DNA from 2 places in the Pantoea alhagi genome. Region 1 is predicted to be linked to the other one. Evidence: predicted binding sites of a transcription regulator. Region 1 holds the regulator's gene; the other holds the start of a gene.
The links. Region 1 encodes PurR, which represses purine synthesis genes. Its sites were predicted from a motif close to CANGCAAACGTTTGCNTG; they were not measured.
Positions count from the first base shown of each region.

Region 2: purM (phosphoribosylformylglycinamidine cyclo-ligase) is a predicted target of PurR. The motif match lies at 2,407-2,424, and genes of this name have one in related genera.

Region 1 is NZ_CP019706.1:3,812,912-3,818,844, reverse strand. It holds gene cfa (cyclopropane fatty acyl phospholipid synthase) at 1-804, opposite strand, end outside; gene punC (purine nucleoside transporter PunC) at 1,095-2,297, opposite strand; gene punR (DNA-binding transcriptional activator PunR) at 2,409-3,317, shown strand; gene purR (HTH-type transcriptional repressor PurR) at 3,353-4,378, opposite strand; gene cydH (cytochrome bd-I oxidase subunit CydH) at 4,663-4,752, shown strand; gene B1H58_RS17990 (C40 family peptidase) at 4,812-5,630, opposite strand.
Region 2 is NZ_CP019706.1:2,706,700-2,712,632, forward strand. It holds gene pstB (phosphate ABC transporter ATP-binding protein PstB) at 1-615, shown strand, start outside; gene purN (phosphoribosylglycinamide formyltransferase) at 677-1,315, opposite strand; gene purM (phosphoribosylformylglycinamidine cyclo-ligase) at 1,312-2,349, opposite strand; gene upp (uracil phosphoribosyltransferase) at 2,573-3,199, shown strand; gene uraA (uracil permease) at 3,261-4,544, shown strand; gene B1H58_RS12655 (purine-cytosine permease family protein) at 4,597-5,880, opposite strand; gene B1H58_RS12660 (helix-turn-helix transcriptional regulator) at 5,901-5,933, opposite strand, start outside.

The sequences.
Region 1 (5,933 bases):
AATAGTATGCAGCAGGAACAGACCATCCGGTTTGAGATTGCGATCGACCACGTTGAAATAGGTGGCATAGTTTTTAGGGCCAACATGCTCAAACATGCCTACCGAAACGATCCGGTCGTACTGGTTATCTAAGTCGCGATAATCCTGCAGCAAAATATTCACGTCCAGCCCTTCGCAGCGCTGCTGGGCCATTTTCTGCTGTTCGGCAGAAATCGTGACGCCATCGACCGTGACGCCATAATGACGTGCGGCAAACTCAGCCAGCCCGCCCCAGCCGCAGCCAATATCCAGCAGCTTCATGCCCGGTTTCAGTGCAAGCTTTTCGCAGATCATTTTTAGCTTCGCCTGCTGCGCCTCTTCCAGCGTTTGGGCTGTTTTCCAGTAGCCGCAAGAGTATTGCATGAAGGGATCAAGCATCAGCGAAAAAAGATCGTTGCCTAAATCGTAGTGCTCCTTGCCTACCATCCAGGCGCGTTTTTTTGACTGCAGATTGGTCAGGCGCGCTGCTGCAATCCGCAAGGTATCTTTAAAATGATGAGGGAGTTGTTGATCCAATTTGTGTTTCAGAACGCGATGGAAAAACATATCAAGGCGTTCGCAATCCCACCAGGCGTCCATATAACTTTCGCCCAGGCCAAGGGATCCCTCCTGTAAAACCCGTTTAAAAAAGTCAGGATTCTTTACCTGAATATCCCAGGGGCGGTTACCGTTGATCTCAATATCAGCCATCTCCAGCATTTCATGGACGATACGATACCAATGGTTTTCCTCCAGGTTCACTTCTTCTATGCACGATGAACTCATAGCTTCTCCATCACCTGTGTGATACGAACCTGAGAAAGAGAATAGTCAATTTCTCAGGATTGTGAGAAATCTCACGGAAGACCGTGTGCCAGATATCCGACGTTAAACAGAGGATTGAAACTGAATGAAAGCCCGGCCAGGTACGACATTGTCGCCTGAAAAGCGCAGGATGACCGGGAAAAAGCACGCTGATTATTATAAGTCACTGCCTTGCAAGGAGTATATGCTCCCGCAAGGCAATATACAACGGCTAATAGTTAGGTTGCTAACTATGCCTGAAGCCGCGAGGTTTAATCGCTAAGAGAAGAGCGGGCGCTCTTTTTTGTGCCCGCAGCGCTGTGGCGCGCAACGTACTGTAAAGCGTAACCCACCACCACCAGCAGAATGGTCGACAGCATAACCGTGCTGGTGGTCAATAATGGATGCGTCAACCAGGATGAGACGGCCAGGCTGGCGAAAAAACAGAGACCCAGCTGTAAACAGTTCTGCAGCGCTGCGGCTTTACCTGTGTCATCCGGGAAAGGCAGCAGGGCGTTAGCCACCACGATGGGATAAATCGCGCCATTTGCCAACGCCATGCCGCAAAAAGGAATTAATAAACCCCAGAGCGTAACCTGACCGCTAATCGATACCATAAACAGCGCAGCAACGCTTAGCGCATAAAAAATCAGCAGGAAGGGCAAGAGCGTACGTCCGCTACGGCGCTGCAGCGCCGAACGGCAGCCAAAGCCGCCGACCAGAAACGCGACGGTTTGTGGAAGATAGCTCAGGCCAATATCGGCAGGCGTGAGGCCAAGATCGTGCAGAATAAAGGGCGAGCCGGTCAGCCAGGCGAAAAAGCTGGCGGAACAGGCAGCATAAATCAGCACGTTGCCGCTATAGATACGAGACGCCAGCAGACGGAAAAAACCGCTGCGTTGCCGCGATGGATCGGAAGCGGGCGTGGTTTTTTTCAGGTTTGCTGTGGCAAACAGCAGCGGTAGCGTAACCAGAAACAGCGCCAGAAAAATCGCGCGCCATGAAAAATGGCTGAGCAGCCAGGCACCCAGTAGCGGCGCCAGCGCCGGCGACAGGGCTACCAGTGGCATAATGGTGGCAAAAACCCGATTCGCCTGTGCGCCCCGATAGCGATCAACAACCAGCGCCTGCCAGCTTACCGCCGCCGCGCATACGCCAACCGCCTGAATAAAGCGCAGGGTCAACATCTGCCAGGTGGCATCCGCCCACAGCATGCCCGCGCAGCCCAGCGCAAACAGCGCAAGGCCCAACAGCAATATTGGCCGACGACCATAACGATCGGAAAGCGGTCCCCACAAAAGCTGAGCGCAGGCAAAGCCGCCTAAAAACACGGTCAGGCTGGCGCTAATCACGCCAGCGGAAGTGTGAAAACTCGCCTGCATGGCAGTAAACGCAGGCAGATACATATCGGTGGCCAGAAAACCCAGCGTGCTGAGTAGCGCCAGATAGAGCATAAATCCTTTTGAAGCAGACATCTCTTTCTCATTTATAAGCAGGTGAACAGACGGCGCGAGGGTAAAGGATGTTTTTCTGAATGTGAAACGCTAAAATTTGCCGATTGATATCAAAATTTTTGCAGGCAAAAAATGTGGTCTGAATATGCACTGGAAGTGGTGGATGCCGTAGCACGCAATGGCAGCTTTTCCGCCGCCGCCGAAGAGTTACATCGTGTACCCTCAGCTATCAGCTATACGGTTCGTCAGCTGGAATCCTGGCTGGCGGTGCCGCTTTTCGAACGACGTCATCGGGACGTGGTATTAACGGAGGCGGGAGAGCTTTTTATTCGTGAAGGGCGGGCTGTTATCAAAAAAATGCTGGCCACGCGACGCCAGTGCCAGCAGGTAGCGAACGGCTGGCGCGGGCAGTTAAGCATTGCTGTGGATCGCATCGTTAAGCCGCAGCGTACCCGCCAGCTGGTGCTCGATTTTTACCGACATTTTCCGGATATGGAGCTGCTGATCACGCCGGAAGTTTTTAACGGCGTCTGGGATGCGCTGGCGGATGAACGGGTTGATGTGGCGATCGGCGCGACACAGGCGATCCCGGTGGGAGGGCGCTTCGCCTTCCGCGATATGGGCGCGCTGAACTGGCGTTGTGTGGTTAGCATTGATCATCCTCTAGCCAGCATTACCACTGCGCTACAGGAGGATGATATTCGCCCATGGCCGTCGCTGGTGCTGGAGGATACTTCCCGCGCGTTGCCCCGGCGCACTACCTGGACACTGGATAATCAGCGTCGCCTGGTAGTGCCGGACTGGGAAAGCGCGTTTGATTGCCTGCGTGCCGGGCTGTGCGTGGGCATGGTTCCCGGTCATTTTGCCGCGCCGCTGCTTAAAGCCAGGCAGCTAACGGAGCTGATGCTGCCGGTGCCGTTCCCCGACAGCTTCTGTTGCGTCAGCTGGTCGGAGCAAAGCGATTCACCTGCACTGCGCTGGTTGCTGGACTATCTTGGCGATACGGAAACAATCAACCGGGAATGGCTGCGTGAAGAGTAACAGGCTCAGAAAAGGAGGTTTTCTGAGCCATCGCATTAACGACGATAGTCGCGGAAAGGGCCGTCGGCGACGGAGCGACGTTCAATCAGCGTGGGATGAACCTCTATGGTTTGCGGCTCTTCGCGTTTGCTGGTGATTCTGTCCAGCAGCATATCAAAGGCGGTTTCGCCCAGCTGCTCTTTGGGCTGGTGGACGGTAGTCAGCGCCGGGGTAAAATAGCGAGCGTTGCGCACATTATCGTAACCGATAACCGAAATATCCTGCGGCACGCGCAACCCCATTTCATCCGCTGCACAAATCGCGCCCATTGCCATGATATCCCCGCCGCAGAACACGGCGGTAGGGCGCTGCTTTTGCGCCAGAATTTGCTGCATGGCGCGATAGCCTGACTCAGGTTCGAAGTCACCCTGTACAATCCACTCTTCGCGTACCGGGATGTTGGCCTCATTCAGCGCTTTTACAAAGCCGGCAAAGCGTCCACTACCGGTATTACGTTCCATCTGACCTGGGATCACGCCGATATCGCGATGACCGCGCTCAATCAAATAGCGCCCGGCGAGATAGCCGCCTTCGAAAGCGTTATCCAGCACGGTATCGGTAAAATCGCCGCGGGATTCGCCCCAGTCCATGACCACCATGGGAATATTGCGGTTTTCCTCAAGCATTTTCAGCAGTGCTTCAGGATACTCAGAACACATCACCAGCAGACCATCCACGCGCTTTTGCGCCATCATTGACAGATAAGCCTGCTGTTTTTGTAGATCGTTATGGGCGTTGCCCAAAATCAGGGTATAGCCACTGGCGAAACAGCGCGTTTCTACCGCTTCAATAATTTCAGCAAAATAGGGCGCTTCACTCGAGGTTGCCAGCAGACCGATCGATTTAGTGTGGTTAACCTTCAGGCTGCGTGCGACCGCACTGGGCGAATAGTGTAGTTCTTTGATGGCTGCCCACACGGCCTCACGGGTTTCTTCCGCGACAAAACGGGTTTTATTGATGACGTGCGATACCGTGGTGGTGGAAACGCCGGCACGCTTCGCGACATCTTTGATTGTTGCCATTAAAAAGATACTCCTGCGCCTATCCTAATATTTTGATAAGGCTAATGTTAATCGTTTGCGTCCACATAGCGTTATTCAGCGCGCGTTGAGGTTGTCATTATGCGGGCTGAGGTACGTCTGACTGGCGGGACGTCTTTAAAAAAGGGCTGCCAACGGTGGTTTTTTGTCGTTGCGCAACGCAAGGCGGGGATTCTACCAAGCTGGCGCAAAGAAAACGAGATTTTTACCAGGGAGTATGGGAAAATCTATAACGTTACAATTTATGTGGGTAAAGGAGAGGCCAGATGAACACCGATTTAAAACTATCAATAGGTACTACCGTCGTGGCATTGCTGATGATTATGGCGTTTAGCTTCACTGCCGTTATGCACTGAGCGCCGCGCGAAGTATAAAAAAGCCTGTCATGAGACAGGCTTTTTTGTTGCGCAACGCGTTAGCGAATGGTGCGCGGCGTCATAACGCGACGCGCGCCAACATAGTGCCGCTGCCAGTAATCATCACTAAGCTGGCTAATCTGAATATCTTTACCGGTACGCGGCGACTGGATAAAACGACCATTGCCCAGATAGACGCCAACGTGATCGGCTGCGCCACGGTTATTGATGCGGAAAAACACCAGATCGCCTTTTTCCAGCGCTTCACGGTTAATGGGGGCCGCATCACGCAGATGATACATTTCATTCGCGGTGCGGGGGATCTTGAATTTCACCACATCTTTATAGGCATACCAGACCAGACCGCTGCAGTCGAAGCCGGTATGGGGTGAGGTGCCTCCCCATAAATAGGGCTTTCCTAACTGGCTCATCAGTTTGTTCATCGCGGTTTCACGCGCTTTTTGATAGCGTTCACGGTGCGCTTTGCTCATCTCCAGCGGCCCCCGCCTGGCCGCTGCCGTTTTCTTATCGCCACGCTGGCGACCATAGCGCTGCAAGCCTTTTTTGCTGCTGATTTTCTTGAGGCTGCTTTTTTTCACGCTGGTGGTTTTCACCGATGCGCGGCTTTTTTTTACGCTGGTTGCGGCAACGGCGGCCGGTTTGCTTTTTTTCTTTACTTTGTTTTTTTCAACGCTGGCCGTACGGTTTTTTTTACTGATTGTTTTTACCGTCCGACGCTTGCGGCGGTCATCGTCACGGGCGGCTTTTTTATCAACTTTATGCTGGCTGGCCTTTACCGGGGCCTGCGGTGAGGCATGGGCAACGTTGAAAAACAGTTGAGCCATGGCCAGCATAAAAAGCGTAATCAATAAACGCATGGTGTGGTTACACTCAAAGCGCAGTGATAGCGCAAGGTTAATCTTATTTCTGCCACACAGGGCAGACTCCTGATGGGCAATTCTAATCGAACTTTTTCCGAAAAGATAAAGCCTTTTTTAATCAAATAAACTTTAAATGCATACAGATGTAAAAATAAGCATAGTCAGGTGTTTATCTCAGCAAATTTATTGCCAGGTATTAATCCTCGCTGAGGAAATCGCCCAGGCTGATGTTATTTTGGCCTGATAAACCGGTACAATAACCAGCATTATTTAACCTTACAGAAAATGTCGTTTTCAGCA
Region 2 (5,933 bases), 1.1 Mb from region 1:
CGCTGCCTTAACCGCATGAACGATGTGATTGATAACTGTCGCGTTGAGGGCGAGGTTCTGCTCGATCGGCGCAATATCCTCGAGCGCGGCGGCGATCTCTCGGCACTGCGGCGGCGCGTCGGCATGGTTTTTCAGCGACCCAATCCGTTCCCTAAATCGATTTATGAAAATGTGGTTTATGGTTTACGTCTGCAAGGCGTGCGCGATCGACGTATTTTAAACGAGGCGGTGGAGCGGGCGCTGCGCGCTGCGGCGCTGTGGCCTGAGGTGAAAGATAGCCTGCGGCAAAATGCGCTGACGCTTTCCAGCGGTCAGCAGCAGCGGCTGGTGATTGCGCGCGCCATTGCTATTGAGCCGGAAGTGCTGCTGCTGGACGAGCCGACATCTGCGCTGGACCCAATCTCCACGCTGGTGATTGAAGAGCTAATGACCACGCTGAAGCAGCATTTCACGCTGATTCTGGTAACGCATAATATGCAGCAGGCGGCGCGCGTCTCTGACTATACCGCTTTTATGCATCAGGGAAAGATGGTGGAGTTTGCTGATACCGATACGCTGTTTACCACGCCGCGACAGCGACGCACCGAGGATTATATAACCGGGCGTTTTGGCTGAAAAAGAACAGAGCCAGCAGGCTGGCTCTGGAAGAGGGTTTATGCACGCAAGGCGGAAGAAACTAATCGCCCGCGTAGCCCTGGGGCGGAAGTGGCTTGCCATCAAGCCAGGCGGAGTTATCACGCATCACTAAGCGGCCCTCAACGAACCAGTTAATTACCAGCGGATAGATCGCATGTTCCTGATGCTGTACGCGCGCGGTGACCTCTTCTTCGCTGTCGCCGCTGAACACCGGCACTCTGGCCTGTAGGATCACCGGGCCGCCGTCCAGCTGGTCAGTAACAAAATGCACCGAGGTACCATGTTCGCTGTCGCCGTTGGCGATTGCCTGGCGATGCGTATGCAGGCCCGGATATTTTGGCAGCAGAGAAGGGTGGATATTCAGCAGCCGATCCTGATAGTGCGCGACAAAAACCGGGCTAAGGATACGCATATAGCCCGCCAGCACCACCAGATCGGGCGCATACGCATCAATCTCGCGGATAAGCTGGCGATCAAAATCTTCACGTGTTTCATAAGCGGACGAGGAAAGCGCATGGGCGGCAACGCCCGCGCTGCGGGCGCGCTCAAGGCCAAACGCGTTGGCCTTATTGCTGAAAACCGCCGCCACGCGAGCGTTGATCCGGCCCTGCTGACAGGCATCGAGAATCGCCTGCAAATTACTGCCGTTACCCGATATCAGCACGACCAGCCGTTTCATTTGATAACCACACGCTCTTCTGCGTCAGAGGCGCTAATCACGCCAATTTTCCACGCCTGTTCGCCTGCGGCGTTCATCAGCTCAACCGCTTTATCCGCTTCAGCAGCGCTTATCGCAATCACCATGCCGACGCCGCAGTTAAAGGTGCGGTACATCTCATGACGGCTGACGTTGCCCGCCTGCTGCAGCCAGTTAAAGACCGCCGGCCATTGCCAGCTGGCTTCATCAATCACTGCCTGAGTATTTTCCGGCAGCACGCGCGGAATATTTTCCCAGAAGCCGCCGCCGGTAAGGTGGGCGATGGCATGCACATCGACCTGCTCAATCAGGTTAAGAATATTTTTAACGTAGATGCGCGTCGGTGCCAGCAGATGATCGGCCAGCGGCTTGCCGTCGAGCTGTTTGCTTAACGGATCGGTCTGGCTGACTTCAAGAATTTTGCGTACCAGGGAGTAGCCGTTAGAGTGCGGGCCGCTGGAGGCGAGGGCGATCAGCACGTCGCCATCCTGCACTTTGCTGCCGTCAATGATTTCTGACTTTTCCACCACGCCGACGCAAAAACCTGCCACATCGTAATCTTCACCGTGGTACATGCCTGGCATCTCTGCGGTTTCACCGCCAACCAGCGCGCAGCCCGACTGTAAACACCCTTCAGCGATCCCGCTGATAACGGCGGAAGCGGTATCGACATCCAGCTTGCCGGTGGCGTAGTAATCAAGGAAGAACAGCGGTTCAGCACCCTGGACCACCAGATCGTTAACACACATGGCGACCAGATCGATACCGATGGTGTCGTGGCGCTGCAGATCCATCGCCAGACGCAGCTTGGTGCCGACGCCGTCAGTGCCGGAAACCAGCACCGGCTCGCGATATTTTTGCGGCAGCGCACAAAGCGCGCCGAAACCGCCGAGGCCACCCATTACTTCCGGACGGCGGGTCTTTTTTACCACGCCTTTAATACGATCGACTAACGCGTTGCCTGCATCAATATCAACGCCGGCGTCTTTATAGCTGAGAGAGGTCTTGTCGGTCACTGCGGAATCCCCACGCGGTTTTGCGGTTTGAATTAAAGCGGCGCAATTCTAACAGCGCAGGCAAACGTTTGCGAGGCCAGCGTTGCAGATTCTTTATTTTAGATGATGCTTAACAGAGCGCGGAGGTTTTGCTGTTTATTGCCCGATCGCATATGGCGCAGCAGGCAAAAGGCGGTATAATCCGGCGATTTTTTTTTCCGCTCAACACTCCGGGAGTACAACAATGAAGATCGTGGAAGTCAAACACCCGCTCGTCAAACATAAACTGGGCCTGATGCGTGAGCAAGACATTAGCACCAAGCGCTTTCGCGAACTGGCATCTGAAGTGGGGAGTTTGCTGACCTACGAAGCCACCGCCGATCTGGAAACAGAAAAAGTTACCATTGAAGGCTGGAATGGTCCGGTAGAAATCGATCAGATCAAAGGCAAGAAAATCACCGTTGTCCCGATCCTGCGTGCCGGTCTCGGCATGATGGAAGGGGTGCTGGAGCATGTGCCAAGCGCGCGCATCAGCGTGGTAGGCGTTTACCGTGATGAAGAGACGCTGGAGCCGGTTCCTTATTTCCAGAAGCTGGTTTCTAACATCGAAGAACGCATGGCGCTGGTAGTCGATCCCATGCTGGCCACCGGCGGCTCGATGATTGCGACGATCGATCTGCTAAAAAAAGCGGGCTGTAACTCAATCAAGGTACTGGTATTGGTGGCTGCACCGGAAGGTATCGCCGCGCTGGAAAAAGCGCACCCGGACGTTGAGCTCTATACCGCCTCTATCGATCGTGGCCTGAACGAGAAAGGCTACATCATCCCCGGTCTCGGTGACGCGGGCGATAAGATTTTCGGAACCAAATAACTATTCAGCCGACCGCAGAGTCGGCTTTTTTCTGCCAAAAAACAGCCCAGAGGAATACTCCATGACTCGTCGCGCGATTGGCGTTAGCGAACGCCCACCGCTACTGCAAACGATACCGCTCAGTTTTCAGCATCTGTTCGCGATGTTCGGCGCTACGGTGCTGGTGCCGGTTCTGTTTCATATCAATCCGGCCACGGTGCTGTTGTTTAACGGCATCGGTACCTTGCTCTATCTCTTTATCTGTAAAGGAAAAATCCCCGCCTACTTAGGCTCCAGCTTTGCTTTTATCTCGCCGGTGCTGCTACTGCTGCCGCTTGGTTATGAGGTGGCGCTGGGCGGTTTTATCTTGTGCGGCGTGCTGTTTTGTCTGGTGGCGCTGATTGTGAAAAAAGCCGGCACCGGCTGGCTGGATGTGATGTTTCCTCCGGCGGCGATGGGCGCGATTGTCGCCGTTATCGGACTGGAGCTGGCGGGCGTTGCAGCGAATATGGCTGGCCTGCTGCCTGCCAGCGGCGCGACGGTCGATAGCACTGCGGTAACAATTTCGCTGGTGACGCTGGCGGTCACCGTGTTTGGTTCGGTGCTGTTTCGCGGTTTTCTCGCCATCATTCCAATTCTGATCGGCGTGCTGGCAGGCTATCTGCTGTCATGGGCGATGGGCATAGTAGACTGGAGCGGGGTTGAGGCTGCGCCGTGGTTCGCGCTGCCGACTTTCTATACGCCGCGCTTCGAATGGTATGCGATGCTGACGATTATCCCGGCTGCGCTGGTGGTTATCGCCGAGCATATCGGGCATCTGGTGGTCACGGCGAATATCGTGAAAAAAGATCTGATTCGCGATCCAGGGCTGCATCGCTCAATGTTCGCCAACGGTTTCTCAACTATTATTTCCGGCTTTTTCGGCTCAACGCCGAACACCACCTACGGTGAGAATATCGGGGTGATGGCAATTACCCGCGTGTACAGTACCTGGGTTATCGGCGGCGCGGCGATTATCGCTATTCTGCTCTCCTGCATCGGCAAGCTGGCAGCGGCGATTCAGGCAATTCCGGTGCCGGTGATGGGCGGGGTTTCGCTGCTGTTGTATGGCGTAATCGGCGCATCCGGTATTCGCGTACTGATTGAATCAAAAGTGGACTATAACAGGGCGCAAAACCTGATCCTGACCTCGGTAATTTTGATTATTGGCGTCAGCGGAGCGAAGGTACATATCGGCGCGGCTGAACTGAAAGGTATGGCGCTGGCAACGATAGTTGGCGTGGCGCTGAGCCTGATTTTTAAAGTGATTAACGTGCTGCGCCCGGAAGAAGTCATTCTGGACGCACCGGATAAATCGCCGGAGTAAATTCCAGAAGCAGAAAAGGCGCCCCGGGGCGCCTTTTTTAACGCTGCGCTGCTCAGGCCACTGCCAGACGTCGCGTAAACAGGCGACTGGAGAGCCAGTAAACCACGCAGGCCACCACCAGAGAGGTGATCGTCGGCACGCCCCAGTTGCTAAGCAGGCCAACCGCCGCACCGATGACGCTGGCGATAATTGCCGGGAGGCCTATGGCTGGCGTAGTGTCCGGCAGTCTGCCGTTACCACGGCTCTCATCCAGCGCCTGACGATGGGTACGCAGCAGGAAGTAGTCTATCAGCATAATGCCGATCACTGGCGGGAATACCACGCCCAGCACGGTAAGAAAATCGACAAAGCGATCGAGGATCCCCAGCACCGACATCGTAGTACCCAGCACGCCAATAGCCAGCGTGGTGGGGGCATATCTCCACTTATGGCCGGTTAAGCCTTCAATGGCGTTAACGATGCCTAATGAAGAAGAGTAAAGATTCAAATCGTTTACGCGCAGGGTAGAGAACACCACCACCATCATGCCCAAACCGCCCGCGCCCAGCGACATAATTGACACCACGTCATCGGTGCTGAGGCTTTTCGCAATCAGGATCGCCAGACCGTTGATGATGAATTCACCGGCGATAATGGTCAGCAGCGTAATACCCAGCACCTGGCCACTATTGCGCGAGTAACGGGTTAAATCGGGGGTCATCAGGCTGGCAACGATAGCACCGCCGACAACAATGGTAATCCCGGCGCTAATTGACATCGCATCGCCAGCGGGCGCTCGTTGGATAGCCTGGTGCAGGTCATGCCCGGAGAGCGTAACCCACGAAACCCAGCCGACAAGAGCGATAAACAGCGGCACCGCGATACGGGCGGCGATACGCAGCGCGCGAAAGCCGAAGGTCACCAGAATGGTGAGTACGCTGCCGGAAAGCGCGGCCGACCAGCCGAAGCCCAGACGGTTGCCAAACGCCACATCCAGCGACTTGGCAAAAATTGCATTCTGAATGCCAAACCAGCCCAGCAGACTGACAGCGACAATCAGGCCTATCAACACCGAACCCAGACGGCCGAAGCCGCACCAGCGCGCCAGCAGGCTACCAGAAATGCCTTCGCGCATCCCGGCATAACCAAGACCGAAAGTCACAACGCCGAAAATCAGGCTGCCGACGGCAATGGCGATAAAGGCGTCGCCCAGCGTCATAGAGTGGCCCAGCACCGCGCCCAGCATAAACTGATCAAGGGCGGTCAGCATGCCCATATGCACGATAGCGACGCTCAGGAAGGAAACTTTTTTATTCTGCGGTACCCGCGTCAGCGGAAAATCATCTATTTTTATCATGAAAACGGTCCGTGATAATTTCAGATAAACTGAATGCCTTTTTCAAGCAGGCG